3 regions of the Aquamicrobium sp. YD-1-mutant5 genome follow, and region 1 is predicted to be linked to each of the others. Evidence: predicted binding sites of a transcription regulator. Region 1 holds the regulator's gene; each other region holds the start of a gene.

Region 1 (10,598 bases):
CGGAGAGCTTGATCACCGGCTCCTTGAAGCGCTGGAAGCGCGGATTGAGGCGGCCCATGACCTTGCGCGCCTCAGCTTCCATGGCGACGTCGTCCAGCGTGTTCCAGCGCGTCATCAGTTCGCGGCCGAGGAACAGATTGGCGGCCGCATCGACATTGTCGGCCAGCGCCAGCGTCTGGTAGATCGTCTCGATGCCGTATTTCTTGGCATCGCGCGGATTGCCGATCGCCGCCTCTTCGCCATTGACGAAGATCTGCCCGGCGTCGCGCTTGTAGGCGCCGGACAGGATCTTGATCAGCGTCGACTTGCCGGCCCCGTTGTGGCCGAGCAGCGCCACCACCTCACCTGGATAGAGATCGACCGAAGCGTCGTCGACGGCGCGAATGCCGCCAAAGGCGATGGAGATGTTGCGCATGTCGATGAGCGGGACAGCGCTGCTGTTTCGGGACTCTGCCATGGCCGTTCCTCCTAGACCCGCTTGCGGTAGACGGTGTCGAGCCACACCGCGATGACCAGCACGGCACCGACGACGATGTTCTGCAGAGGCGAGTCGATGCCCAGCAGGACCATGCCCGATTGCAGCGACTGCATCAGCAGCGCGCCGAGCATCGCCCCGATGATGGTGCCGGAGCCGCCAGCCAGCGACGTGCCGCCGATGACGGCCGCCGCGATGACCAGAAGCTCGTCCAGCGTGCCCAGCGCATTGGTCGCCGCGTTGAGGCGGGCCGAGGAGATGGCTGCGCTGATCGCCACCAGCACGCCCATGATCATGAACACCTTCATGGTCACCCAGCGCGTGTTGATGCCGGCGAGGTTAGCCGCCTCCGGATTGCCGCCGATGGCGAACACGTAACGTCCGAATCGGGTGCGGTTGGTCACGAAGGTCATGATGATGCCGACCGCGACGGCCATCAGCACCGGAATGGCGATGCCATGGGCGATGAACAGCCCCCCTTCCGGCACCTCGATGCCCTGCGCCGCTGCATAGCGTCTCACGATGCCCACCGGCCATGGATAGGAATTGGCGACCCACACCGCGCCCACAATGGCGGCGCAGGCGACGCCCCCGAGCAGCAATTCGGCCCATACCGGCCGCAACGGGAAGCGGAACCGCTGGCGCTGGCGGCGGCCACTGACCATCAGAAAGGCGACGCCAAGACAGCCGGCCACGGCCACGACCCAGCTCCAGCTGGCGCCGATAGCGCCCAGCGGTCCACCGCCCATCAGCTGAAATGTTGCGTCGAGCGGCGCGACGGTCTGCCCGCTCGTCACCCACCACGCGGCACCACGCCAGATCAGCAGCCCGCCAAGGGTGACGATGAAGGCCGGCACTTCAAGATAGGCAATGATGAATCCCTGCAACGCGCCGATGAGGAGCCCCGCAAGGATGCCGCAGGCAAGGGCGATCACCCAGATCCACGGATCGCCCAGCGAAAAGCCGAACACGCGGATCAGGATCTGCGCCTGCAGCACGCCCATGACCATGCCGACGATGCCCTCCATGGAGCCCACCGACAGGTCGATGTTGCGCAGCACGATGACCAGCACCATGCCGGTTGCCATTATGGCCACGGAAGATGTCTGGACCGAGAGGTTCCACAGGTTGCGCGGCGTCAGGAACAGGCCGCCGGAAAGAAAGTGAAGCAGGAGCCAGATCAGCACCAGCGCCCCCAGCATGCCGAGCATGCGGGTGTCGAGCTCCGTCGCCTTGAGGAACTTCGCCAGCGGCCCGAGATCGGCCTCCCGCGCCCGGTCGCCCGTCGCTGCCGAGGTCGCATCACTCATGGTTTCCTCCCACCGGCCGGTTCTGGCCGTCAAATGCGCCGCACCATCATGCTAGACCAAATCCGGCAAAAGTGCACAGCGGTCTTGCAAACCGGGACAGCAAACGCCCCGGCCCGGCCAATCGCTTCGGAAATTTGAGGGTTTCATGCCGGGCGCGGCACCGCAGACAGCCATATCCTGCGGGAAGCGCAGGCACCCCAACGCTTCCCGTAAACTGGACAGCTCAGTCGCAGGCAGCGACACTGCCTGCCGCAACGCCCGTGCAGACCGCATCCTTGGTGATCCAGCCGGCATCGATGACGACGTTGAGATTGTCCCTGGTTATCGCAATCGGCGTCAGGAATACGGACTTGACCGTATTGCCGCCGGGCGTGGTGAAGTCCTGCACATTGGCGATAGCGGTCATTTCCTTGCCGTCGGCCAGTTCGCTGGCGATCTGGGCGGCATTCTTGCCAAGCTCGCGCGCATCCTTCCACACCGACACGGTCTGGGTGCCGAGCGCGATGCGGTTCAGCGCGGCATGGTCGCCATCCTGACCCGAAACCGGCACCGAGCCGGCAAGGCCCTGCGCCTGAAGTGCGGCGATCGCACCACCGGCAGTGCCGTCATTGGAGGCCACCACCGCATCGACCTTGTTGTCGTTGGCGGTCAGGAACTGCTCCATGTTCTTCTGGGCATTGGCCGGCAGCCAGCCATCAGTATAGGCCTCGCCGACATTCTTGATCGCGCCGGAATCCAGCGCTTCCTTCAGCACCTCGACCTGCCCGGAGAACAGGAAGTCGGCATTGGGATCGGCACCGGAGCCCTTGATGAAGACATAGTTGCCTTCCGGCTTCAGCTTGAACACCTCGCGGGCCTGCATGCGGCCCACTTCCTTATTGTCGAAGGTGAGATAGAAAACATCACTGTTCTCGATCAGGCGGTCATAGCCGACGACCGGAATGCCCTCGTCGAGCGCCTTCTGAACAGCCGGACCGATGGCCGAGGCATCCTGCGCCAGAATGATGAGAGCATTGGCGCCCTGGCTTATCAGGCTTTCGACATCGGTGAGCTGCTTGGAGGCGGACGATTGCGCGTCAGCCGATATGTACTTGTCGCCCGCCGCCTCGATCGCGGCCTTCATCGCCGCTTCGTCGGTCTTCCAGCGCTCTTCCTGGAAATTCGACCAGGACACGCCGATGACCTTGTCCTTCGCCTGTGCGGCGAGGGGAAGCGTCAGAGACAAGGCGACACCCGCCAGAATGGCAGCCGTAAAATTCCTCATGATTTCCTCCCTGCGCCCATGGGCGCGACGTTGTGACCCGTGAACAAGCCATGCCGGTGAACAAGTCGGGGCAAGGACTTTTTTCGAGCCTCGAAAAAATGTGGCGCAACGACCTGACCGTGTCAACGGATTTTCTGACCGTCCGTGAATTATTTCGAAACCCGAATTAAATAATGACAGCCTTCGCCGCTTCTGACAAAGTTCACGGCCTGCTATTCAACGTCGGCACGCAGGGAGGAAGAGTACAGTAATGACTGTTGGCATGCGGCACGACGATCTGCGCCGGCGCAACCGCGCCATGGTGATTTCGGCCGCGCGGCGTGGCGGACAGGTTTCCCGCACCGAAATCACGACTATCACGGGTCTCAGCCATTCCACCATCTCCGCTATTTCCGCCGACCTGATCGCCGAGGGCATTCTGGCGGAGGCCCGACAGGATGATGCCCCTGCCCTCAGACGCGGAAGGCCCCAGATCGGGCTCGAACTCGACCCCGCAGCAGCCAGCGTGGTGACGCTGATGCTTTCCCTCAACAACCTCTCCGCCGTCCGGCTCGATTATTCGGGATCTGTTCTGGACGAAGAGCAGTTGCGGCTCGACACGCGCGCCCTCTCCCGCGAGGCGCTGATCGGCGAATGTGTGGCAGTGCTTCAACGATGCCTTGCTCACCCCGCCGCAAAGGCTGGCCCGCCATTGCGTATCGTCTTTGCCGTTCAGGGCATCACCGACGCGGAAGCGCGTTCCATGCTGTGGTCTCCGATCACCCCGCACACGGACATCCCCTTCGCCGACATTCTGGAAGCGGAATTCTCTGTTCCCGTAACGGTGGAGAACGACTGCAACATGATGGCCGAGGCGCTGCGCTGGCGCGATCCGGCCCGCTATCGCGACGATTTCATCGCCATATTGCTCTCGCACGGCATCGGCATGGGGCTGGTGCTCAAGGGCGAGATGTTCACCGGCACCCATTCCTCAGGCGTCGAATTCGGGCACATGATCCATAGGCCGGACGGGGCGCTATGCCGTTGCGGGCGGCGCGGCTGTATCGAAGCCTATGCAGGAAGCTACGCCATCTGGCGCAGCGCCGCCGGCCATGACCAGAACGAGGAACCGCGGGGCGATATCGGGGAAGCGGAGATGCAGGCGCTGGCGGACGCGGCCCGGGACCATGAAGGGCGCGAGCGCGAGGCGTTCCGCATCGCAGGCGAAGCGCTCGGCTTCGGCCTCGGCAGCCTGTTTGCGCTTATCGACCCTGCCCCGGTGGCATTGGTCGGCCTCAATGCAGCCGCCTTCGACCTGATCGAACCGGCCCTGCGCGATGCCATCGCGCGCACTGCCGGCGGCCAGCATTCCGGCTCGATCAGCTTCAGCATCGAGCCGGACCAGATCGCCCTGCTGCGCGAAGGCTGTGCCATGCGCGCGCTGACTTACGTCGATGACAGGATTTTTGCCGGCGGACGGTCCCTGCAGGACGGCCCGGCCGCGCGTCACTCTTCTCTGCCCGTCACTCTTCCCTGATCGCGTAGCCTGAACCGCGAACGGTGCGGATCACGTCGGGCATGCGGCCGGTGTTGACCGCCTTGCGCAACCGCCCGACATGCACATCCACTGTGCGTTCGTCGATGTAGATCGTCTCGCCCCAGACATTGTCCAGCAACTGTCCGCGCGAGAAGACGCGACCGGGATGCTGCATCATGAATTCGAGCAGGCGGAACTCGGTCGGCCCCAGCCGGATCTCGCTCTTCTTGCGGTAGACGCGGTGCTGCTCGCGGTCGAGCACGATGTCGCCCACCTTGAGCACAGAGGACAGCACCTCGGGCTTAGCACGACGCAGAAGCGCCTTTACCCGCGCCACCAGCTCCGGCATGGAGAAGGGCTTGACCAGATAGTCGTCGGCGCCGGTGGAAAGGCCGCGCACCCGGTCGCTTTCCTCGCCGCGCGCAGTCAGCATGATAATGGGCAGCCGTTCGGTCTGCTCGCGCATGCGCAGGCGCCGGCACAGTTCGATGCCGGAGATCGCCGGCACCATCCAGTCGAGCACCAGAAGGTCCGGCACATTTTCCTGCAGCCGCAACTCGGCCTCGTCACCGCGTGTGACGATCTCGACCTGATAGCCTTCGGCTTCGAGGTTGTAGCGCAGAAGCACGCCCAACGGCTCTTCGTCCTCAACCACCATGATGCGGGGTGCGATCATGCTTCGTCTCCTCGATCCTGCTTCAAACCGCAGGTGCCGGTATGCCAGTCTCGTCCTGCTTGGGACGATGAGCCGGCAACTGCTCGCCGGTCAGCACATAATAGGCATTTTCGGCAATATTGGTCACGTGGTCGCCAATGCGCTCCAGGTTCTTCGCACAGAAAAGCAGATGCGTGCAGGCCGTGATGTTGCGCGCGTCCTCCATCATGTAGGTCAGCAGTTCGCGGAACACAGAGGTGTATTTGACGTCGACCAGCTCGTCCTCGTCGCGCAGCCGCACCAGCCCTTCCGGGTTGCGCGCGCCATATTCGTCGATGACGCCCTGCACCTGCTCAAGAACCAGTTCGGACATGTCTTCGATGGAGCGGGCGAAGGCGCGCGGCACGCTCGACTGCCCCACCGCATCGACGCGCTTGGCGATGTTCTTGGCCAGATCGCCAATGCGTTCGAGATCGCCGGCCATGCGGATCGCGCCCACGATGGCACGCAGGTCCTGCGCCATCGGCTGGCGCTTGCCGATCAGCGTGATGGCGCGGTCGTCCAGACGGCGCTGCAACTCGTCCATCACCGCATCCTCGGAGATGACGCGCTGGGCCAGCGCATTGTCCGGCACGATCAGACTCTGTGTCGCCTCATCGACCATGGACCCGGCCAGGCTGACCATGTCACGCACCAGCCCTTCGATCTCGCCAAGATCGTCGTCGAAGGCGGTCACCGTATGAGCACCCATTATACGTTCCTCGTCTGTTGGAATGGCCGCAGTAAGACTCAGCCGAACCGGCCGGTGATGTAGTCCTGCGTGCGCTTGTCGTCGGGGTTGGTGAACATCTTCTCGGTCGGGCCTTCCTCGACGAGATTGCCGAGATGGAACATGGCCGTGCGCTGCGAGACGCGCGCCGCCTGCTGCATGGAGTGGGTAACGATGACGATGGTGTAGTTCTCGCGCAGCTCGTCGATCAATTCCTCGACGCGCGCGGTGGCAATCGGATCGAGCGCCGAGCAGGGCTCGTCCATCAGGATCACTTCAGGCGACACGGCGATGGCGCGCGCAATGCACAGGCGCTGCTGCTGACCGCCGGAAAGACCGGTGCCGGCATCATGCAGGCGGTCCTTGACCTCGTTGAAGAGGCCGGCGCGCTTCAGGCTCGATTCCACCACCGCATCCATGTCGGCCTTGCTGCGGGCCAGACCGTGAATGCGCGGGCCATAGGCGACATTCTCATAGATCGACTTCGGGAACGGGTTCGGTTTCTGGAACACCATCCCCACGCGCGACCGCAGTTCCACCACGTCGATGTCGCGGTCATAGATGTCCTCGCCGTCGAGCGTGATCTTGCCCACCACCCGCGCATTGTCGATGGTGTCGTTCATGCGGTTCAGGCAGCGCAGGAAGGTGGACTTGCCGCAGCCCGATGGGCCGATCAGCGCCGTCACCTGATTCTGGCGGACCAGAAGATCCACATCGAACAGGGCCTGCTTGTCGCCATAGAAGACGCCGACCTTCTCGCCCCGCATCTTGATGGGTTCGTTGACGGCGGCCACCTTGGCGTTCACGGCATTTTCCAGAGTTGCTTCGCTCATAATGTTCACGATCTTTGTTCCTTAATTACCAGCGCCGTTCGAAGCGCCGGCGCAGCAGGATCGCGGCCAGGTTCATCGCGGCAAGGAAAAGCAGGAGGATGATGATGGCGCCGGAAGTGCGTTCCACGAAGGCACGTTCGGCTTCGTTCGCCCACATGTAGATCTGCACGGGCAGCGCGGTGGCAGGGTCCATCGGCGTGGCGGGATAGTCGGCCACGAAGGCCACCATGCCGATGAGCAGCAGCGGAGCGGTCTCGCCCAGCGCCTGCGCCAGACCAATGATGGTTCCGGTGAGAATACCGGGGGCTGCAAGCGGCAGAACGTGGTGGAACACGGTCTGCATCTTCGAGGCGCCGACACCCAGTGCACCGGAGCGGATCGAGGGCGGCACAGCCTTGAGGGCCGCGCGGGTGGCGATGATGATCGTCGGCAGCGTCATCAGTGTCAGCACGAGACCGCCGACCAGCGAGGCCGATCGCGGCAATCCCATGAAGTTCACGAACACCGCAAGGCCGAGCAGACCGAACACGATGGAAGGCACGGCCGCCAGATTGTTGATGTTGACCTCGATCAGGTCGGTCCAGCGGTTCTTCGGGGCGAACTCCTCCAGATAGATGGAGGCCGCCACGCCGATCGGCAGCGCCAGCGCCAGAACGATCAGCATCATGTAGACCGAGCCGATCAGCGCCACGCCCATGCCGGCGGTTTCCGGCCGGCTGGATGCGCCGAAGGTGAACAGGCCGCGGTTGAAACGCTCGACCATGGCGCCGTCGGCGGTCAGGGTCTTCATCCAGGCGACCTGCTTGTCCTTGACCTTGCGGCGCGACTCGGGAACCGACATGTCGATCTGGCCCTTATGGGCGGAGTCGACGTCCGCGGCAGCCAGCACCCACACATTCTGCGTGGTGCCGATGATCGACGGATCGGCGATCACCATGTCACGGAGTTGCGTGCGCACGCCCTGCGAGATCATGCCGGACAGGAGGCGCAGGTCAGCCCTGTTCTCCTCGGCTTCGACATCCAGCCCTAGCTTTGCGGCAAGAGCATTGCGCGCCAGCAGCGGATAGTTGGCGGTAGCCAGCACATTGGCATCGCTGTCGCGCTTGCCTTCCGGGTCGATGACGCCGGCATCAAAGGTAACCGGCAGGCTGATCGAGGTCTGCCAGAAGGCGGTATAACCACCCCTGATGACCGTGAACATCAGGGCGCCGAGGAAAAAGATGCCGATGGCGATTGCCGCGATACCGTAGAAGCGGAACCTGCGCTCGGCGCGGTAGCGGCGCTTGAGGCCGATGTCGCGGCGGGCCGGAGCGGTGGCCGTCACGGTGTTGTCGAACGGGATGTCGGTCATTCGTACTGTTCCCGATATTTGCGCACGATGTAGAGCGCCAGCACATTCATGCCGAGCGTGATGACAAAGAGGGTGATGCCGAGGGCGAAGGCCACCAGCGTCTGCGGCGAGGTGAATTCAAGGTCGCCGGTCAGCTGGTTGACGATCTTGACGGTGATGGTGGTCATCGCCTCACCCGGATTGATGGTGAGGTTGGCGGCCACGCCTGCGGCAAGCACCACGATCATGGTTTCACCGATCGCCCGTGAGGCCGTCAGCAGCAGCGCGCCGACGATACCCGGAAGCGCTGCCGGCAGGATGACGTTGCGCACCGTTTCTGAGCGCGTGGCGCCAAGGCCGAGCGAGCCATCATTGAGAGAACGCGGCACCGCGCTGATGATGTCGTCGGAGAGCGAGGACACGAAGGGGATGAGCATGATGCCCATGACCAGACCCGCCGTCAGCACGCTCTGCGCCGCGATGAAGGGCTGGCCGCCCGACAGCGCCGCCGAAATGTCGCGCAGCAGCGGACCGACCGTCACCAGGGCGAAAATACCGTAGACGATGGTGGGAATGCCGGCGAGCACTTCCAGCACCGGCTTCACGATCGAGCGCACTTTCCGGGACGCATATTCCGACATGTAGATGGCTGCGAACAGGCCGACCGGCACAGCGAACAGCATGGCCACCAGCGCGATGTAAAGCGTACCGGCAAGCAGCGGGATCAGACCGAACTGACCGGTCGCGCCGCCCGAACCGGCCGCAGCGAAGCGCGGGTCCCACACCGTTCCGAAGAAGAAATTGGAGAGCGGCACGGACTGGAAGAAGGACAGCGTCTGGAACAGCATCGACAACACGATGCCGACGGTGGTGAGGATGGCGACGGTCGAGGCCGCGATCAGGCCCCACAGCATGACCCGCTCGACATTGTTGCGGGCGCGGCGGCGAAGCGTGATGCCCGACAGCCCGAACCATGCACCTGCCAGCGAAATCAGGATTGCGCCGATGGCGGACCAGAGGGACGAGGCGTCGCTCATCGATCTGTAGGATTCAGCGGCGGGCACCATATAGGGCTCGCCATTCGAGGCCAGCGCCAGACCCTTTGTGGCAAACAGTGCCTTGAGGTCTGCCTGACCGGAACGCACCTGCTCGATTTCAGCGGCGTCAAGCCGGCGCAGGCCGTCGCCGATCGCGTAGATGGTGCCCATCGTCAGCGAACGGTTCACATCCGGTGCGGAGGTCACCTGCCCGGGCAGGCCGCGCCACACGGCGCTGTCGATATAAAGCGGGCTTGCCGCTTTCCAGATCGCAAAAAAGAGGAGGGCCGGGAAGATCGCAAGGACCAGCGCGTAGGAGCCATGATAACCCGGCAGGGAATGCTGCTTGACGCCGGGTTGCGGCTCCAGCCGCGAGGCGCGCATACGCGCCACGAGAAAAGCCACCACGCCGATGATCAGAACGATGGCAAGAACCCAGGAAACGCTCATGAAGTCTGTCCAATTGGCTTTCAGGGGCAGGCCCTGGATTGCTTCACGCCTAAGATGGCAGGGGCGCGCCTTGGATGGCGCGCCCCGAACCGGTTCTGATCAGAGGGTCTTGCCGGCTTCGAAAGCCGAGCGCTGCTCATCGCGCTCCGCATCGGGGGCCGACACCAGACCGTACTCGGCCAGCGGGCTCTCAGGGCCGACCATGTCGTCGGAGAGGAAGAAGTTCACATACTCCTTCAGGCCCGGAACGACGTCGAGGTGAGCCTTCTTCACGTAGAAGAACAGCGGACGCGACACCGGATATTCGCCCTTGGCGATGGTCTCGACCGAGGGGCTGACGCCTTCGACGGTGGCGACCTTCAGCTTGTCGGCGTTGTTTTCGTAGAAGGCGAGGCCGAACACGCCAACGCCGGTCTTGTTGGAGTCGATGCGGGCCAGCGTCTCGGTGTAGTCGCCATCGATGTCGACAGCCTTGCCGTCCTTGCGAACCGCGATGCAGGCAGCAGCAGCGGCCTTGTCGTCAGCGCCGGTTGCCTTGATGGCTTCGAGAGCGCCGGCTTCCTTGCAGCCTTCCGTCATCAGCTTCTCTTCGAAGACTTCGCGGGTGCCGTGCTTTTCACCGGGGATGTAGGCAGCGATATCCCAGTCCGGCAGGGCCGGGTTCACTTCGTTCCACTTGGCGACCTTGTTGTCGACCAGCTTGCCATCGACGACGACCTGAGCGGCGAGCGCCTTGTAGATGTCCTGCGCGGTCAGGGCCCAGTCGGGACCGTTGATGTCGGTGGCGAAGACGATGCCGTCATAGCCGATGCGCACTTCCTGGATGTCGGTGACGCCAGCATCAGCACAGGCCTTCACTTCCGATTCCTTGATCGGGCGCGAGGAATTGGCGATGTCGATGGTGTTCTCGCCGACGCCCTTGCAGAATTCCTTGAGGCCGCCCGAAGAGCCGCCCGATT
Region 2 (8,692 bases), on a different contig from region 1:
CCATTCAAGGGGCGTGACGGCATGCGCTATGGCATGCTCAAAAACCCTCGTTTATGACAAACGATCCATGGAAACCAACTATGTGTCTGACGGCCGAATATTCGCGACATGGAGCAGGGAACCTTACGCATCGAAAATCGGGCGGTCCCCGATCTTGTCCCCCTTGTATGGGATACTCCGGGAATTGAGGCGGCGATACCAAAGGATGCGGTCGGCCAGGCCGTTACCATGTTCGAGCCGCAGGAATGCGCCAACTACTTCAAATCTTGCGGATATGACCCCGAGTAATGTGGACGTGCTCTAGGTCACCCAGAGGGGCGCTCGCATCGAGTATAACCTTAAGCGCGATTGCTTCCGGTGAACCATCCTCCATATGTACGGGATGTACAGCCCACACAGACTTTTCGAGAACCACATTCTCAACAGAAACCTCATAAAGCCTACCCGACGCGAGCTCATCGAGGACAGTGCTCCTCATCACGATCGAAATGCCGAGACCAGCTCGAACTGCATGCTTCACAGCCTCAGTGCTCCCGACATTGAATGAGATTGGGAATTGCTCTGCCGCTTGGCCGAAGGCCTCGCGGAGCACGGATCCGGTACCGGTTCCACGTTCTCCGCCAATGAGGGACTCTTGAAATAACTCTGCCGCTTCAATTGTTTTTCGCGTCCTCCAATTATGCTGTGGGGATACGATTATTACCAGCTTTTCCTTCCGCCAAAGGCGGGCTTGATATCCTTTTCGATCGTCCCACCATTCGGTAAAGGCTAGATCAATCTCCTTCCTCAAGAGCTTTTCGATGATTTCAGGATTTGAGGCAACGGCCACCTCAGGTGGCCGGCCTTGAGCATCCTGTAAACGCTTCAAGTGGACTGGCAAAATATAGGTACCGATGTTAGTACTGGCACCCAACGTAATCCGGCCGCTGTGCAGGCGGTCCAGAGATCTCTTCGTGACGGTCAAAAGGCTGCGTGCGAATGGCAAGAATACGAGCCCTTGCCGAGTCGGCACACACTTGTCCTTCCTCCTCTCGACCAGCCGCACCCCTAGTATATCCTCCAATCGTTTCACATTATGTGAGACAGTCGGTTGGGATATCTGAAGCCGTCGCGACGCCTCGTGAAAGCTGCCAGTTTCGATTACCTCTATGAATGCTGCGACATGCGAAAGGCTAAACATTACTTTCTCTAATCAAGGAATTAGTTGAACCTCGTTAATTGCCGCACGAGGTCTTCGGCCTTGGACAAAATCTATAATGTTGTCAGCAGCCTCGTGCTCGATAGCCAAACGCGACTTCGCCACTGCTGAGCCTATGTGGGGTGTCAAGATCGAATCATGTTCGCGATTGAGGAGACCCCCGTGGACCTTGTCAGGCCGGTCGGGTCTGGCCCAGTCCTCCATCTCATAAACATCAGCGGCGTAGCCTCCCAAGCGCCCCGCCTGCAATGCAGCGACAACAGCCTCTTCATCAACCACGCTTCCGCGTGCAGGATTAATAAGAAGTGCTCCTTTGGGCATTTTGGCGAGTTGTTCAGCGCCGAGGAGATGCTTCGTTTCGGCCGAAAGCGGGAGTGCACACACAAGAAAGGTAGACGACGAGATCAACTGGTCAAATTCAAGAGGCTTTACGTTCAGTCTGATCTCATCGGCTTTGTCCAGGGATTGACGATCCCAGTACGACACAATGGCGCCGAAGGTACTTAGGCGCTGTGCTATAGCTTTTCCGATCGCTCCCATCCCTAAAATGCCGATTGCTGTGCCCTGCAGCCCAAGGCCGTAAAACCGAGGGCGCCAACCTTTGTAATCCCTCCTGACGCTCTTGTCGCCTGGCAGAATGTGCCGCCCAAGAGCAATCATCAGACCGATTGTAAGTTCGGCTGTCGGGTCAGTGAGAAGATCGGACACTATCGTGACGTGGACTCCACGCTGCGTGCAGGCTTCGATGTCGAAGTTATCGAAGCCTTTCAGCGCACATGCCACAAGTTGAAGATCGGGAGCGTGCGCGAGTACAGACGCGTCGATCATGTCCGGCATGAACGCCATCATCGCCTTGGCGTCGCTCAATTCTGCGAGCAGTTTCTCGCGGGGCCATGTATCATCAGTATCGTTGCAAACTAAACGAGCGTGGGGAGATAGCTTTGAGATAATCTCCTCGTGGACGCGATGGGTGATTACTACCTTTGGGAGCATTTAATTTATCCTTCTATTGCAGCTGGCGGCGGAGGAGAGCGCCGACCTGGTCAACGATGGTGACCATCAGAAGGACAACGAGCATGATCGCAAGAACCTCCTGATAATTCATGATCCGGAGGGATGTCATCAACTCGAAACCGATACCACCAGCTCCCACAGTGCCCAGGATTGTCGAGGCGCGGAAGTTGTACTCCCACCGATAGATGGTCACATCGGCCAATTGCGGTAGAACTTGTGGCAAGATCGCCCGCGTCACGATCTGGAACGGCGACGCACCAGCTGCGCGTGCGGCTTCTATAGGCGCATTATCGCAATGCTCGATCGCCTCCGCAAAGAACTTGCCCACCATGCCAACCGAGTGAAGACCAAGAGCCAGCACGCCTGGGAGCGCTCCAAATCCCACTGCCGCCACGAAGACGATGCCCATAATCAGCTCCGGGATCGACCGTAGACCATTCAACAATCCACGCGAGATCATATAGATGACAGCGTTGGGTGCTGTTTTCCCTGAGGCGAAAAAGCCAACTGGAAGTGATATCAGTACCGCGATCGCAGTCCCAGCTATACTCATCGCCAGAGTGTCGATGAGAGGGCTGATCCACTCCAAGCCTCGGTTGAAATCCGGGGGAAACATTTCCGTACCGAGCTGCCAGAGCGCAGGAAACCCAGATCCCAGACGCTCCAGATCAAGAAGACCGGAGTGATAACTGCTAACAATGATCACACACGCAATTGCCAACGCGATCACGCCAGCTCTGGTCCAAGCTTTGTTTTGATGTTGAAGGATAGAGTCGTAGTCGGCCGACGGCTGTGTCATCACATATCCTGGAAGAAAGGACGCAGGCCAGCGCCTGCGTCGAAAGGTGAGAAACTGTCTCGAACGCGCCTTACTGACTCAGGTCCAAGTTCAGCACTTTACCGAGCTCACGGACGACGTCGTAGGCTTTGTCATCGATCGGAGCGAACCCATCGGCTTTGAAGGATGCCAATACCTTTTCGTCTTTAAGGTCGATGAAGGCTTTGGTGATCGCCTCTTTCAACGAAGTGTCAAGATCCGACCGCATGGTCCAGGGGTACTGCGGGAACGGATCGGACTCGGCGAGGGCGATAACTTTCTTAGGATCAATGGTGCCACGAGCGACCATTGAATTGTAGATGGGCAACGAAAGTCCGCCAATCTGAGCATTGCCATTCTGCACTGCAATAGCCACGGCATCATGCGACCCTACGAAGTTCTCGCTATAGTCTTTTCCAGCCTCAACTCCGGCCTTAAGCAGCATAGATTTCGGGATAAGGTGGCTTGAGGTGGAAGCCACGTCCCCAAACGCGACCTTTTTCCCTTTTGCATCTTCAAGGCTTTCGATGCCAGCCTCTGCATTGGCGACAACTACAGCGCGATAGGTAGTTTCGCCATCCTTCATAACTGCTGCGAAAGGCTCGATATCAGCCTTGGTTTTCGCGAGCGTGTAAGAGAGCGGCCCGAAATAAGCCAACTCAAGCCGGCCGAAACGCATCGCTTCGATCATTGACGAGTAGTCGGTCGTTACGATCAGTTCAATCTCCCGACCGAGTGTCTTCTCAAGATACTCCTCGAGAGGACGATTGTTTTTGATGACAGTGGCGGCGTTCTCGTCCGGTAGCAACGCGACGCGCAATGTCTCTGGATTTGAGCCAGCATGCGCCAACGAACTCCAGCCAAGAACGGCGAGGAATGCGAGGGACAGAAGCTTCTTCATAATGCGGCCTCCATGGCAGCTAAAGGTTGATCATACTCGTAGTTGGACAAATCTTGTGTTGTGGTCGGATTTCTTGGGGCGCTGCGGTAGATCGACGCACACATTTGATCGGTCAGTTCGTCGACAGCGGCGTCCGCAACCACTTCCCCGTCGCGCATAGCAATGACCCGGTCGCCGAACCGGCGAGCTAGATCGATCTGATGAAGGCTGATCACAGCAGTGATGCCGTCGGCTGTGCATATTTCGCGAAGCTGCGACAGGACCTCGACAGCCGTTTCAGGGTCCAGACTTGCAACGGGCTCATCTGCAAGGACCAGTTGGGGCTTCTGGACCAGCGCGCGCGCAATGCCCACCCGTTGCTGCTGACCGCCGGATAGTTGATCCGCCCTGACGAGAGCCTTATCAAGAAGGCCTACGCGTTCAAGGCATTCCAACCCCAGCCTTCGATCCGAACGCGGCATAGGGAACAACGTACGCCAGCCAGAGTGGTAGCCCAGGCGGCCCGTCATGACGTTGTCGAGCGCGCTCAAGCGCCCTATGAGTTGGTGCTGCTGGAATATCATCCCAGTTCGCCTTCGGTGAATGCGAAGCTTAGTTTCCGCATCCAGAGCACCAATATCGTTAGAAGTGATCGAACCAGACGTCGGCGCAACCAAGCCGTTGAGTGTCCGGATGAGGGTAGATTTGCCTGCGCCGGATCTACCGAGGAGCACGACGAACTGACCCTGGTTGAACGTCAATGTCGTTGTCTTCAAAGCTTGGGTGCCGTTGGCATAGGTCACGGCAACTCCGTTCAGAGCCAGCATCACAATAATCCTGATCGTTAGTGGTGCATCGATTGAATATTTGCATCACTATGGGCGACATATGACGTCCGTTTATCAGGCTCGTGAAACTTCAATGACAGCACTTAAACTCAGCTCTACCTCCTCGCGTAGCTGCGATGGAGAAATTTCACCCAGAGCCGCCTGATCATGACGGCCCGGTCCCAATTCTACACCACCTTGACGGATGCTATCCCATATTCGGCCAGATAAACCGGCCCTTCTCCAGCCGCCGGGTAAAAAGGCAGGCGCCCAGACCATCATGCCAGATGATCTTCAAAATATCCGATCTGCGGCCCCTGAAGACGAAGAGATGCCCTGACAACGGATCATGCTGCAGAACCTCCTGCACCCGAAGCGCCAAGGAGGGAAAGCCACAGCGCATGTCCGTATATCCGCGCCTTCCTGGCGGGCACCCTTGATCCCGAATATTCCCGTCAGCTGACCGAGCAACTACGACAGGCAGGCGTCCCGGTTTGACCATGCCGTCGCTGGCAATTAATCTGAGCACGTGGCGGATGTTTGCAAGCAGACCCGGATGTTTGCGAGCACATTGGCAAAGAGCGTGAGCACGACGCCCGCTCCATTGTCAGATAATTCGAGCAGAAAATGCCGATGTTTGCGAGCAGAGGCGCTTATGTTGGCAAGCCGCTACACCTAGTAATTTGCGCGCGGCGCTGACCAGCGAGCATGTCCGCAGCAATGACCGTCTGGCCCGCTTTGTCGGCGTGGACGCCTATGAGGCCGCAGGCGGCAACGTGCTGCGCGATCTGTTCGCGGAGGACGACGCGACATTCTTCACCGATCGGCCATTGTTGTTGAGGCTGGTGGGCGAAAAACTGGAAACGGTCGCGGAAGAATTTTCGCCGCAGGGCTGGAAATGGGCGGAGATCAGCATCGACGGCGGCAGCATCCACAGCGCCGGATATGGCCGGATTTACCCGGAGCGCCGCGACCATACCGACGAGGAGCAGGCCGAATCGTCCGCTCTTGCCGAGGCTTTTGACGAGCTGGCCGCTCGGATCGAGGCCTATGCCGAGGGCGATCCTGAAATCGCGGCCGACGAGGCGCGGCTTGCCGAAATCGAACAGCGCATCGAGGCGATCAGGGACGCGACGGAAAGTTTTCGGCCGGAAGAACAGGCCCTTGCCGGTTGCCTTGTCGCAGTCGCCTATGACGGTTCCCTTCAGGTGACGCGCGGGCTTGTGAAGCCGGAGGACCGCAAGGCGCTGGACCGGCTGCGTGATGGTGCTCGGAATGGGGACGATGCTGGCGAGGCCCCTGCCCTGCCCGATGCGGCCGAGCCCGCCGAGCCGTCCGGATACTCCGCCACGCTCATCGAGGAACTGACGGCAGTCCGCACGGCAGCACTTCGCGTCGAACTGGCGAACCGTCCGGAGATCGCGCTTGCCGCCATGCTGCATCCGCTGGTGCTGCGCTGTTTCCATGACGGCTACCAGTATCTGCGCATGGATTCGGCCGTCGAGATCAGGGGCGAGCGCAAGGCGCTGGACCCCTGCATCAAGGAGCCGGAAGCCTGCCGAGCGCTTGCCGGCTGGAAAGAGATCGTGGGCGGATGGGGCCATCGTCTTCCCGGCGACCCAGCCGACCTTTGGGAATGGCTCATCGAACAGCCGACCGATGTCTTGACCGAGCTTCTGGCGGTGGTCACGGCGGCGAACCTCAATGCGGTGTCCGCCCGATATGACGCCAGCCGCAGCCGCATCGAACAGGCCGATCAGATCGCAAGAACCGTTGCTCTCGACATGCGCGCGTGGTGGACGCCGGATGCGGAATTCCTCGCCCACCTTTCCAAATCGACGATCGCCAGCATCATGCGCGAGGCCGGTTGCTCCGAGGATGCAGCCAGGGCGATCGAGCGCGCCCCAAAGGCCGAGGCGGTAGCGCAGGCGACAAGGGAACTGGACGGCAAGGGTTGGCTCCCCTCCCCGCTCACGTTGCCCGATGATGATGATGCCGCTCCGGCCGAGGACCGGAATAATGATGCCGATAATGACAGCACGACCGACACCATGCAGATCGCGGCCGAGTAAGCAGCAAGACTTCCTTGCACAACAGAAAACGCCCGGAGCGCACCGCTTCGGGCGTTTTCTATTGGCGCGGGGGCTGACCCGGGCCGGGATCGACCCGACCGGGTCAGACGAGGGGTGCCCCATAGCCCCGCCCCTCGTGCTCCCCTCCCACCCCTGGCCGAGATTGAGTCGGGCGCGATTCGTGCCTGATTTGCACCCGGCCAGTGTCGGCGGCGGAAGCGATACTTCATGTTTTCAACGACTTGAACCAAGGCATTGCAGAATCAGCGATTTTAGCGTTGCATGCAACACATGAGTCGCTTGGACCCTGCCACAGCCCGCGAGAGACTTATCGCTCATAGAGAGCGACGGCGCGCGGCTGGCCGGGTGCTGGTGACGACCGACCTTCCGGGGGACCTGGTTGCTCTTGTCGATCAGACCAAGGAAGAACGCGGCGCGTCAGCACGCGCGGCGATCATCGAGGAAGCATTGAGGTTTTATTTCGAGCAGAAGCAGAGGGCATAAAAGAAAAGCGCCCGACCGTTAGCAGCGGTCTGGCGCTTTTGGATTTCGGAACCGGCTAGATTGGAGGGCTCCCTAACTCTCCCCCAATTTAGCCGAGCAGACCCCGCCCCGCAAGAGTGATTCTTGCAGGGACCGGCGAAGCTTTGTCCGCCGTCCACAGTGTCATGCCCTCCCAGGACGGAGAGGACGAAGGACCATGTTTGAACAGATAGGGACGGTGCTCACGGGAGCGCCGGCCGGACGGGAGCGCACGCCCGTCCGAAGGCATAGCCGTGCAGCGGGACGCTGCGAGGGCGTATTCTGGCGCCGCACCGATCGTCAGGAGGTCCGCAAGATCCTTTTGGCGGCGCGGCGCTACGAGCTGGCGCTACGTCAACCCGGATCGCGCAATGGTCCGCTCGGCTCGGTGGCGATCGAGATACTCGAGCTCATGGGCAATCTGGTGAATTTTCGCACCGGCCGGCTCGATCCGTCGATTGAAACCCTCAAACGCTATCTCAGGCGCTCGCGTGACGCGATCGTCAATGCCTTGAAGAACCTTCGCGCCCACGGCTTCCTCGACTGGCTGCGCCGCTATGTGCCGACCGGCAACGAGGGCCGCGGCCCCCAGGTGCAGCAGACCAGCAACGCCTACCGCCTGTCATTGCCGGCGCGGGCTTTGCGGCTTCTCGGTCGCCGCGCCGAGGCCCCTCCCCTTCCCGATGACCACAGCGACGCCCTGGAAGCCCGTCAGGACGCGCTGAAGGCGCACCAGGACAGCCTGCCGCCCGATGAGCTGCCGCTCTTCGTGCTGGGCGATAGCCCCCTTGCTCAAAGCCTCGCGAGGCTAGGAAAGATGGTGAAAGAACGTGAGTCCGCCAAGCGGACTGAATCCCAACTTGGTTCTATTCCTATAAGGGAAAAATAGAAACGGACGCCGCTGTCCGGGCTGCTTACGCAGCCCTGCGGCGGTTCCGGCCCGCTTATAGGGCGGGCCGGGATGCGGAACCATCAAAAATAACCGCCAGCGACAGGACTCGCGGCAATGTCGAATGGGCTTTCGAAGAAGCTGCGGCAAGGGTAGTGCATAAATGTGATAGCGGATTACTAGCTGTTAGCATTTTATAAGCTGATTGCTAGTCGCGAATTAACAGCTTATAAATCAACTGCTGCTAACATGCTGCTAGCTATCAGATGACTGGAGGGCAAATGGCCGTCATATCGTTTGTTTCGAGCAAAGGCGGGGTCGGAAAAACGACTTCCGCCGTTGTGCTTGCCGGTGAGTTCGCGGCAGCCGGGCGCAAGGTTGCGTTGATCGACGCGGACCCCAACAGGCCGCTTGAAGCCTGGTCAAGGCTTCGGCCGCTGCCCGAAACCCTACGCATCATAGTCGATGACTCG
Region 3 (10,598 bases), on a different contig from region 1:
CCGGATCGGCTTTCCGCCTCTACTGGGTGGGGTTGGTTTCTGCGGGATCGTCGGCATTCTCGCCAGCCTGCCCGCTCCCGGCAGCTTCCGCAGCCTGCTTGCGTTGCCAGGCGCGGTAGCGCGCAACATTCTCGTTGTGCTCCTTGAGCGTCGGCGAGAACACATGGCCACCCGTGCCATCAGCGACAAAGTACAGATCTTCCGTCTTGGACGGATTGGCCACCGCTTCCAGCGAAGCCCTGCCCGGATTGGCGATCGGTGTCGGCGGCAGGCCATTGATCGTGTAGGTGTTGTATGGTGTCGGCTTGTCGATATCCGATCGATAGATCGGACGGTCCGCCGGCTTGCCCTGACCTCCGAACAGACCATAGATGATCGTCGGGTCCGACTGCAGCCGCATGCCCTTGCGCAGGCGGTTGAGGAACACCCCGGCAATGCGCGAGCGCTCATCGCCACGCGAGGTTTCCTTTTCGACGATCGATGCCAGCGTCAAAAATTCGTTCTCGTCGGCGAGCGGCAGATCGGAATCACGCCTCGCCCAAATGGAGGACACCAAAGCCTTCTGATCGGAAAGAAGCTTGTCGATCATCTGCTGGCGCGTGGCACCACGCGTAAACCGCAGCGTATCGGTCGCGATGCTGCCTTCAGGAGGAAGCTGCGATGGCATATCGCCGGTAAGAGCCTCATGGGCCGCGATGCGCTCGAACGCCTGATGAACCGTCAGACCTTCCGGAATGGTCAGCGCGTAGGTGACCGACTTGCCGCTCTTCAGAAGCTCCATGATCTCGCGCATCGACGCATGCGGCTTGATCTCGTATTCGCCCGCTTTCAGCGCCTGATCATTGTTATGGACGCGCACACCAACGCGGAAAACGCGGGCATCGCTGATCAGTCCGCGACGCTCCAGCTGCTCTGCAATCTGCGAGACACCCGTATTCGGCTTGACCAGGAAGGTGTCGCCGATGGCGGAAGGCCCCGGCTCGATGAACGCCTTCTTGCCGAAATAGACGGCAAGGCCGCCACCCACCATCACCAGAAGGATCAGGGAAAGCACGAAGTTGAGAAAAACCACGATCTGGCTGCGGGAGCGGCGCGAGCGCTTCGCCGGCGGGGGAGTTCCCTTTTCCGGCCGCAGAGCTTCATTCGCCGTTTTCGGCACGATCGGCGTGCCCGCAGGCGCTGAGTTCTGCGGCGTCGGGCTCTGCCCGAATTCATTGCCTCCAGAATTGGTGTTCATGGCACCCCGGTCTTTTGTGGAATCGATACCCCTCCTGAAAAATAGGAGCGAATATGGCAAAATTCACGGCATCCGACCCTGTCGGATGCCGTTTACGCGGGCTGTTCAGCCATTATAGCGCTGGAAGACCAGCGAAGCATTGGTACCGCCGAACCCGAAGGAGTTGGACAGCGCAACGTCGATCTGCCGCTGACGCGGTTTGTTCGGCACAAGATCGATCGCCGTCTCGCGTTCCGGGTTGTCCAGATTGATGGTCGCCGGGGCGATATTGTCGCGAATTGCCAGAATCGAGAAGATCGCCTCGGCTGCACCCGCCGCACCGAGCAGATGGCCGATCGACGATTTCGTCGAGGACATGGAAATCTTCGGGGCGGCATCGCCGACCAGCCGCTCGACAGCGCCAAGCTCGATCGTATCCGCCATGGTCGATGTGCCATGGGCGTTGATGTAATCGATGTCGGAAGGCCTGAGGTTCGCACGCTTCAGCGCAGCCGTCATGCAGCGGAACGCGCCGTCGCCATCCTCGGCAGGAGCCGTGATGTGATAGGCATCGCCGGTGAGACCGTAGCCGACCACTTCGGCGTAGATCCGCGCGCCGCGCGCCTTGGCGTGTTCCAGCTCTTCCAGAACCACGACGCCGGCGCCCTCGCCCATGACGAAACCGTCACGGTCGCGATCATACGGACGCGATGCCTGTTCAGGCGTGTCATTGCGTTCGGTGGAAAGGGCACGGCAAGCCGCGAAACCCGCCAGAGAAAGGCGATTAACCGGCGCTTCGGCGCCACCGGCCAGCATCACATCCGCATCGCCGAACATGATCAGCCGTGCGGCGTCGCCAATGGCGTGTGCGCCGGTCGAGCATGCCGTCACCACTGCGTGGTTGGGGCCCTTGAAGCCATGCCGGATGGAAACCTGCCCGGACACCAGATTGATGATCTGTCCGGGAATGAAGAAGGGGCTGATACGGCGCGGACCGCGCTCCTTCAATATGATGGAGTTCTCGGCAATGCCTTCGATGCCGCCGATGCCGGAGCCGATCATGACGCCTGAGGCGCAGCGCTCCTCCTCGGTCTTCGGCTCCCAGCCGGAATCCTTCAGCGCTTCGTCGGCAGCCGCGATCCCGTAAAGGATGAACTCACCGATCTTGCGCAGTTCCTTGGCTTCGAGAACGGATTCCGGATTGAAGGTACCGTTCGTCCCGTCACCACGGGGAATGATGTGGGCGATCTTGCAGGCAAGATCGTCCACTTCAAATTCGGTCACACGGCGGGCTGCACTGCGGGCGGAGAGAAGTTCCTTCCATCCGTGCTCGTAACCCATTCCGAAAGGCGAAAGCAGGCCAAGACCCGTAACGACAACGCGCCGCATGTCTGTAATCAATATCCGCCTGAAAGGATCAGGCAGAGGCCTTGTCGATAAACTTGACGGCATCGCCGACGGTCAGGATCGTCTCGGCGGCGTCATCCGGGATTTCGACCCCGAACTCTTCCTCGAATGCCATGACGAGCTCGACCGTGTCGAGGCTGTCTGCGCCCAGATCGTCGATGAAGCTGGCCTGCTCCGTCACCTTGTCGGCGTCAACGCCGAGATGCTCGATAACGATCTTCTTGACGCGCTCTGCGGTGTCACTCATTTGGGCATCCTCGTCTTCAGGTTGGTCTGTCTTCGTTAGCGGTCGTCATGACGCTAATCAAGTTGAAAGATGGTCCTGCAAGAAACACAGTGAAGCAGGCCAATTCCGGCAAGAGCCTTGGAATTGCGGGCCGCATTACACGAAATTCCCCGCATATCCAAGGCGAAAAGCCAGCTGTCCCTAGATCATCGCCATGCCGCCATTCACATGAATCGTCTGGCCGGTGACGTAGGCGGCCTCATTCGAGGCGAGATAAGCAACTGCGGAGGCGACTTCGTCGCCCGTTCCCATACGCCGGGCGGGGATGGCCGACATGATGGTCTCTTTCTGCTTGTCGTTGAGCTTGTCGGTCATCGCCGATTCGATGAAACCCGGCGCAACGCAGTTGACCGTGATGTTGCGGGTTGCGATCTCCTGCGCCAGCGACTTGGAGAAGCCGATGATGCCCGCCTTCGAGGCGCAATAGTTGGCCTGGCCCGGATTTCCGGTCACGCCGACGACGGAGCTGATGTTGATGATGCGGCCATGGCGGCGGCGCATCATCGGATGGGTCAGCTCTCGGGTGAGGCGGAAAACGGCAGAGAGATTGACGTTGATAACGTCATCCCAGTCGGCATCGCTCATGCGCACGAACAGGCCGTCGCGGGTGATGCCGGCATTGTTGACGAGGATATCCACGCCTTCGAGTTCTACTTCAGCTTTCTGGCCGAGTTCCTTGACCTCGCTGGCATCGGACAGGTTAGCCGGAAAGAGCTTTACGCGCTCGCCAAGCTCACCGGCCAGCGTTTCAAGTTTTTCGACGCGCGTGCCATGCAGGCCGACAACGGCGCCCTGCGCGTGAAGCACGCGGGCGATCGCCTCGCCGATTCCGCCCGTCGCACCCGTTACCAGCGCCTTGCGGCCTGTCAGATCAAACATTCCTGCCTCCATAAACGTCGCCAGCAGCGATCAGTCCGTGATCAGCCGAGAGCGGCAAGCGCCGCCTCGATATCGGCCGGCGTCCCGACGGAACTGACAGCGATATCGCGATTTATACGGCGCGCAAGCCCGGAAAGCACCTTTCCAGCGCCAATTTCATAAAGCGTGGTGACGCCATTCGCGCCAAACCACTCTACCGTTTCGCGCCAGCGCACCCTGCCCGTCACCTGCTCGATGAGGCGCGCAGTGATAAGATCAGTGTCGGTGGCGGGCTCCACGGAGACGTTCGACACCACCGGAACCACCGGGGCATGTCGCGCGACAGCCGCCAGCGCTTCGCGCATCGCATCCGCAGCCGGGCCCATCAATGCGCTGTGGAACGGCGCGGAAACCTGCAGCATCAGCGCGCGCTTGGCGCCCTTGGCCGTGCACAGTGCCGCTCCGCGCTCCACGGCCGCCTTGCTGCCCGAAATCACAAGCTGGCCGCCACCATTGTCATTGGCGATCTGGCAGACCTCACCTTGCGCGGCTTCCGTGCAGGCCGCTTCCACATCTGCCTGCTCCAGTCCGATGATGGCAGCCATGGCGCCTTCGCCTGCCGGCACGGCTGCCTGCATGGCATTGCCGCGAATGCGCAGCAGGCGCGCCGCATCGGCGATGGAAACGAAGCCGGCGGCGGCAAGCGCCGAATACTCGCCAAGGGAATGGCCGGCCACATAGGCGACCTTTTCCTTCAGCGAAAAGCCTTTTGATTCCAGAGCCCGCATGGCGGCAAGCGACACGGCCATCAGGGCCGGCTGGGCATTGGCTGTCAGGGTCAGCGTTTCTTCGGGTCCCTCGAAGATCAGCGCCGAAAGCTTCTCACCGAGCGCCTCGTCCACTTCCTCGAACACCCTGCGCGCTTCGGGGTAAGCGTCGGCAAGTTCCTTGCCCATGCCCACGGTCTGACTGCCCTGCCCCGGGAACGTGAATGCTATTGCCATGATCAGCCTCGGTTTGTGCTCTTAATCCCGCGTGTGACGCATTGAAGCAAGGCAAGTCAAGCCCGCACCCCTTTTACCGGGCTTTTGAAGCAGGAATGGCTCTTTATCCGACGGAACGGAAAAAGGATCACATATCGTTAAAAACGAACACGATTCTTTCGTCGGCTATTCCCATTTTTGCCACACGCAATAGCTTTTCGTGACATATGCATGACAGTTCTATGACGCTGGCATTCAATGGGAAAGTTGTGAGTTGGTGAAACGCAAACCAGAATTTGCTGAACAGGCAGCACGCATGGATGCCACGGCGTCCGGCAGCAACCGTTCGGCGCTGAACGCAAGTGCCCGTCATGCGGTGCTGATGGTCCTTGCTTCAGCCCTGCTTGTTTTTGCCATCGAATGGATTTTCCGTGGCGATTTCGCAGGTGCGGTTGCCTTCTTTACGCAACCATACAAGCCCGGCTGGACCACGGTTCTGGTGTTTGCGCTCCTTCTGCTCGGACTGGACGCCATTCTTGGCCGTGCCTGGCTCGGATTGCTGACCGTTGCGCCGATAACGCTCACCCTTGCCTTCATCGGCTACCAGAAGTCGCTCTATCTGGGCGATCCGCTGTTTCCGACGGATATTCTCTTTGCCCGCCAGATCTTCGAGTTGCTGCCCCTTCTGGTCGGTGAACGGCCATGGACCGGCGTGGCGCTGGCGCTGGGGCTTGTTCTGACGATAACCGCCCTGCTCTATACGTGGCGTTATGTGCAACGTCGCATACCGCGCATGAGCTACAGGGGCCGCGCCGCGCGCCTCTTACTGGCTCTGCCGGCGCTCGCCTTCTTCGTCTCGCTGATGGACTACGCGACGTTCTCCTGGACCCGTGACCGTCTCAGGATCATCCCGATGATGTGGGACCAGAAGGAAAATTACGCCAACAACGGCTTTACCCTCGCCTTCGCGCTCAATGTGCCGATGGCCCACGTCTCAACTCCGGCCGGATTCTCCGACAAGGCGATCGATTCGCTGCCAAAGCCTGCGGTCGACACCACACTGCCCACGGAACAGCCAGACATCATCATGGTGATGAGCGAATCGTTCTGGGATGCCGGCAAACTGCCCGGCGTCACCATCACGCCCGATCCGATTGCTTCCACCCGCGCGCTGCAATCGGGCGAAATGTTTTCGCCGGAATTCGGCGGCATGACCGCCAATGTGGAATTCGAGGCGCTGACAGGATTTTCCAACGCCTTCCTGCCGGCAGGCAGCATCCCCTACCAGCAATATGTGCGCAAGCCGCTGCCTTCCATGGCAACCTTCCTGCGCTCGGAAGGCTATCAGACACTGGCCATCCATCCCGGCACGGACTGGTTCTGGAACCGCTCCAATGTCTACAAGGCGTTCGGCTTCGACGAATTTCGCTCCGAAAAGACGATGGCGACCATAGCGAAGCGCGGCCCGCTTGTTTCCGACGAATCGATGACGGACGAGATCATCGCCGCGGCAGATGCAGCCGAAAGGCCTCTCTTCCTGTTTTCCGTGAGCCTCCAGAATCACGGCCCCTACGAGCCGAATCGCTACGGCAACGCCACCCACAGCGTTCAGGCTGAAACAAGCGACTGGGCCCGCGCGTCACTGGCGAGCTTTGCGGAAGGCGCGGCCGATTCCGACCGCGAGTTGCAGCGCCTGATCGACTGGGCCCGCAAGCGCGACCGTCCGACGGTGATCGCCTTCTTCGGCGACCATCTGCCGCCTCTCGGGCCCGTTTACGTGGAAACCGGGTTCCTGAAGACCAATGTCGCGCCGCGCCGGGATGCGCCCGAGAACATGCGCCTCCACCGCTCGACTCCTCTGGTCATCTGGTCGAATCGCAGCGGCAGCGTTGAAGATGTCGGTGGCGTCAGCCCCGCCTTTCTGCCCCTGCACGTATTCAGGACAGCCGGGATAAGCCATCCCTACTACACCGGCTTTCTGGGCGATCTGCATCAGCGCTACAGCGTGGTGGAGCGCTCGCTGCTGCTCAGCGCAGATGGAGAGCCGACACCCGACTGGGCGCAGCAGAAGCAGATCGATCCCTCGATCCGCGATTTCCGCTACCTTCAGTATGACATGATGTTCGGAAAGCACCGCGCGGCGCCGGACTTCTTCCCCGAAACGATCGGAGATGTCGTGGCGCATGCGAGCTGATCGCTGCGGGCCGGCTGACGGCTGCATGATCGAAAAACGAGCGGAGACTTGACATTCCGGGCACATCCGGTATGTGTCGCGCCAAGTTTCCGCTTCCGGGCGCCGCCCCGTATTGTTGCGGCTTAACCCCAGGAACATAAACGGACGAGCAACATGGCAAAAGCCGCGAACATCAAGATCAAGCTTCTTTCGACCGCCGACACCGGCTTCTTCTATGTGACCAGCAAGAACAGCCGTACCAAGACGGACAAGCTCTCGTTCCGCAAGTACGATCCGGTCGTCAAGAAGCACGTTGAATTCAAGGAAACGAAGATCAAGTAATCTTCTGATTCCTGCGAACAGAAAAATGCCGCCCGATGGGCGGCTTTTTTGTTGGCTGCCCTTTCGTTGCGTGGCCTTGTATTTCATCCTTGCGAGCAGATAAAAAGCATCAGATTCTGACTGATCTTTTTATTCTTTTGCCGGGGGTATTGCCGCAATGCTGATCCGCCTCACCTATATATCGACCTTCAATCCCAACATCACCGAGGCCGACATAGACGAACTGACCGGGAAGGCGGCAGAGTTCAACAAGCAACACGGCATCAGCGGCATTCTGGCGGTGGAAGGCGAGCGGGTTTGCCAGATACTGGAAGGCCCGCGTCATGAGGTTCAAAGCCTGTTTGAATCCATCCGGCGCGACCCGCGCCATTCCGGCATCGTCGAGCTCGACGTGAGCGAGATAGACCAGCCTCACTTTGAGGCATGGGGCATGGCGCGCCGTCCGATTGTGGACATCGTTACGCTGGCATTTTCACTGTAGACGAACAAGCTGCCTTGCCGAAAGGGACTGTGCCGGGAAACCGGGGGCCGGTCGACTATGGCAGCGGTACGAGGAGGCCACTATTACCAAGGCCGACCGGCCAACCCCACGGAACCCAGGAGATGCGGCGGACCTGAGAAACATGGGGTATCTCTGAGGCGTAACCGGAAACTGCCTGCTACACCATTTCCGCAACGTCGCGCACGAAACCGCGAAAATCAACCATTTCTTAACCCAGAGAATCGAAAGCGCTGGATTAAGGTAAACTCTCAGCTGTCGCCGCCTTGACGAATCCCTCCGCAGAGACGCTCACGCCGCCTTGGCGACGACACGGTTGCGGCCGTTCTTCTTTGCTTCATAGAGAGCAAGATCAGCCCGCTTCAGAAGCGCCGCAACGCTGTCGTCCTGCCTTTTGACCGACGAAACGCCAACGCTGATGGTGATCTCGACCGGGTTGCCCTGCCTGCCGACCGAGAAAGGTGTTCTTGCGATTTCCGCACGTATGCGTTCGGCCACCTTGGCAGCTACGGCGCCTTCCGTATCGGGCATGACAATAACGAACTCCTCACCGCCAAACCGGCAGATCAGATCGATTCCGCGCATGTTCTGCCTCAGGCGACGTGCAAACTCGCGCAGCACATCGTCGCCGCCGTCATGACCATAAGTGTCGTTGATCGATTTGAACCGGTCGAGATCCACGATCATGATCGACAGCGGGCGCCTGCGCGCCACGGCCCTGTCGAACAAGGTCTGAAGGTGGCTGTCGAGATAGCGTCTGTTATGAAGCCCGGTAAGGGAATCCGTCACCGCCATCTCTATCGACTGGGTGACGCTGGCGCGCAGCTGATCATTATAACGTTTGCGCCTGATCTGCGTATAAAGCCGCGCTGTCAGCTCGTGGGGATCGACCGGCCGCACCAGATAGTCGTTGACGCCAAGCTCCAGCCCCCGGATGATGCGGGGGTCATCATCCTGTTCGGCCAGCAATATGATCGGCAGGAAGCGCGTGCGATCCAGAGACCGCAACTGCGAGCATAGCCGCAGCGGATCGACATTCGGCAAAACCGTCGACAGGATCACGCATTCGTAATTGCCTTCCGCAGCCTGGAAGAAACCGGCATTGGGATCGGAGGCGAACTCCAGCTCCATCTCACCCCTTATCTTCGAGCGAATACGCTCGAAGACTTCGGCGCGGCTGTCTATCAGCAGCACCTTGGCAGGCAGGTCCGACCCATTATCGCCACGGCTGAGAATGTTCGCGAGCCCTATGCTGGTCGCCGTGGCGGTACGCAGCCGCAATTCGTCGGTCAGCATCTTGAGCCGAACGAGGCTCTTCACCCGCGTCATGAGCTGCAGATCATTAACGGGCTTGGTCAGAAAATCGTCTGCCCCGGCTTCAAGTCCGCGGATACGGTCCGAGACCTGTCCGAGAGCCGTGATCATGATGACCGGCAGATGCGCGGTCGCCGGATCGCTCTTGAGCCTGCGGCAAACCTCGAACCCGTCCATCTCCGGCATCATCACGTCGAGAAGAACGACGTCGACCTTGGTGGTCTCGCATATATCGAGCGCCTCAGCTCCGGAGCTGGCGGTGATAACCTCAAAGTACTCGGCCAGCAGTCGCACCTCAAGAAGGCGCACATTGGCCGGAATGTCGTCAACGACGAGGATGCGCGCGGTCATGCATCCCCCAGATAGGATTTGATCGTTTCGATAAAGCGCGGAACGGAAATCGGCTTGGAAATATAGGCCTCGCATCCTCCCTTGCGGATGCGCTCCTCGTCGCCTTTCATGGCAAAGGCGGTGACCGCTATGACCGGGATGACGTGGAGTTCATCATCCGCCTTGAGCCATTTTGTCACCTCAAGCCCCGAGACTTCAGGCAGCTGAATATCCATCAGGATCAGATCGGGCCTGTGGGTGCGCGCCAGTTCGAGCGCTTCCAGACCATTGCGGGTGCGCACGGTCTCGTAACCGCTGGCCTCGATGAGGTCGCGAAAGAGCTTCATATTGAGCTCGTTATCTTCGACGATCATTACTTTCTTCGGCATAGACTTTCCGTCCCGATGGCCATTCTCCAGAATGACATCGTCCCCCTACACTCAGTCAGGCCGCACCAACCCGAATGCACGCTAGCGCAAGATGATTGATGAAATGGAAATCAACCGTCAACAAAGCGTATCTTGCGTCGGGTATCCACAGACGGCTTCCAGAACTTGCCCTGTGTGGCAATTCACATACCTTGCCAGAACGATTCGAATAATTCTCGCTCAGGACTGAAGGGTAACAATGACAGATGCAGCGTCAATGCGCGAGCACGCCGAGGCTTTGTCCATCAGCGCCCTCGGTTTCGTAGCATCGGACCCCGAACTTTTGCCACGTTTCCTTGCAATCACCGGCATCGACGCCGGTTCGATCCGGCAGGCAGCGCGCGAACCCGGCTTTCTGGCGGGTGTTCTCCAGTTCATTCTGGCGCATGAACCTACCCTTCTGCGCTTTTGCGAGGCAACGGGAACACCGCCTGCTGCTATCGGTCAGGCCCTGCGCCATCTGCCGTCAGGCGATACAAGCTATGAAAGTTCGATATGAGTGCCGATCCCGAAACCCTGCGACAGATTGAAGAACTCTCCTCGGACGACAGGCCGCTCCTGATCCTCGACGTGGACGACGTCCTGCTTGAGTTCATCCGCCCGTTTCCCCGTTTTCTGGAACAGCGCGGACTTCAGTTGACGATGGCCTCGTTTCGCCTGACCGGCAACATCGCCGAAACGGGAACCGGCAGGCTGGTCGAGCAGCCCGAAGTCACGGCCCTGCTGGACGATTTCTTCGCCGGGCAGGCCGACTGGCAAAGC

What was found. The regulator PhoB, encoded in region 1, activates phosphate uptake and scavenging genes when phosphate is short. The targets are predictions, from matches to a motif close to TGTCATNNANCTGTCAT.
Region 2: phnC (phosphonate ABC transporter ATP-binding protein) is a predicted target of PhoB. The motif match lies at 4,820-4,836, and genes of this name have one in related genera.
Region 3: AC5XE7_RS01190 (LTA synthase family protein) is a predicted target of PhoB. The motif match lies at 4,982-4,998, and genes of this name have one in related genera.

Annotation. Positions count from the first base shown of each region.
Region 1 is NZ_JCAKKP010000003.1:94,264-104,861, forward strand. It holds gene AC5XE7_RS04715 (ATP-binding cassette domain-containing protein) at 1-457, opposite strand, end outside; gene AC5XE7_RS04720 (sugar ABC transporter permease) at 469-1,785, opposite strand; gene xylF (D-xylose ABC transporter substrate-binding protein) at 2,009-3,049, opposite strand; gene AC5XE7_RS04730 (ROK family protein) at 3,300-4,565, shown strand; gene phoB (phosphate regulon transcriptional regulator PhoB) at 4,552-5,241, opposite strand; gene phoU (phosphate signaling complex protein PhoU) at 5,264-5,971, opposite strand; gene pstB (phosphate ABC transporter ATP-binding protein PstB) at 6,010-6,831, opposite strand; gene pstA (phosphate ABC transporter permease PstA) at 6,848-8,173, opposite strand; gene pstC (phosphate ABC transporter permease subunit PstC) at 8,170-9,639, opposite strand; gene AC5XE7_RS04760 (PstS family phosphate ABC transporter substrate-binding protein) at 9,739-10,598, opposite strand, start outside.
Region 2 is NZ_JCAKKP010000034.1:3,483-12,174, forward strand. It holds gene AC5XE7_RS20365 (LysR family transcriptional regulator) at 260-1,180, opposite strand; gene AC5XE7_RS20370 (phosphonate dehydrogenase) at 1,193-2,191, opposite strand; gene phnE (phosphonate ABC transporter, permease protein PhnE) at 2,205-3,011, opposite strand; gene phnD (phosphate/phosphite/phosphonate ABC transporter substrate-binding protein) at 3,082-3,930, opposite strand; gene phnC (phosphonate ABC transporter ATP-binding protein) at 3,927-4,736, opposite strand; gene tnpB (IS66 family insertion sequence element accessory protein TnpB) at 4,945-5,238, opposite strand; gene AC5XE7_RS20395 (hypothetical protein) at 5,420-6,808, shown strand; gene AC5XE7_RS20400 (ribbon-helix-helix protein, CopG family) at 7,100-7,312, shown strand; gene AC5XE7_RS20405 (helix-turn-helix domain-containing protein) at 7,509-8,219, shown strand; gene AC5XE7_RS20410 (AAA family ATPase) at 8,501-8,692, shown strand, end outside.
Region 3 is NZ_JCAKKP010000001.1:249,843-260,440, reverse strand. It holds gene mltG (endolytic transglycosylase MltG) at 20-1,237, opposite strand; gene fabF (beta-ketoacyl-ACP synthase II) at 1,343-2,605, opposite strand; gene AC5XE7_RS01205 (acyl carrier protein) at 2,634-2,870, opposite strand; gene fabG (3-oxoacyl-[acyl-carrier-protein] reductase) at 3,051-3,788, opposite strand; gene fabD (ACP S-malonyltransferase) at 3,830-4,771, opposite strand; gene AC5XE7_RS01190 (LTA synthase family protein) at 5,133-6,944, shown strand; gene rpmG (50S ribosomal protein L33) at 7,098-7,265, shown strand; gene AC5XE7_RS01180 (BLUF domain-containing protein) at 7,423-7,746, shown strand; gene AC5XE7_RS01175 (PleD family two-component system response regulator) at 8,056-9,429, opposite strand; gene AC5XE7_RS01170 (response regulator) at 9,426-9,782, opposite strand; gene AC5XE7_RS01165 (DUF3572 domain-containing protein) at 10,036-10,335, shown strand; gene AC5XE7_RS01160 (hypothetical protein) at 10,332-10,598, shown strand, end outside.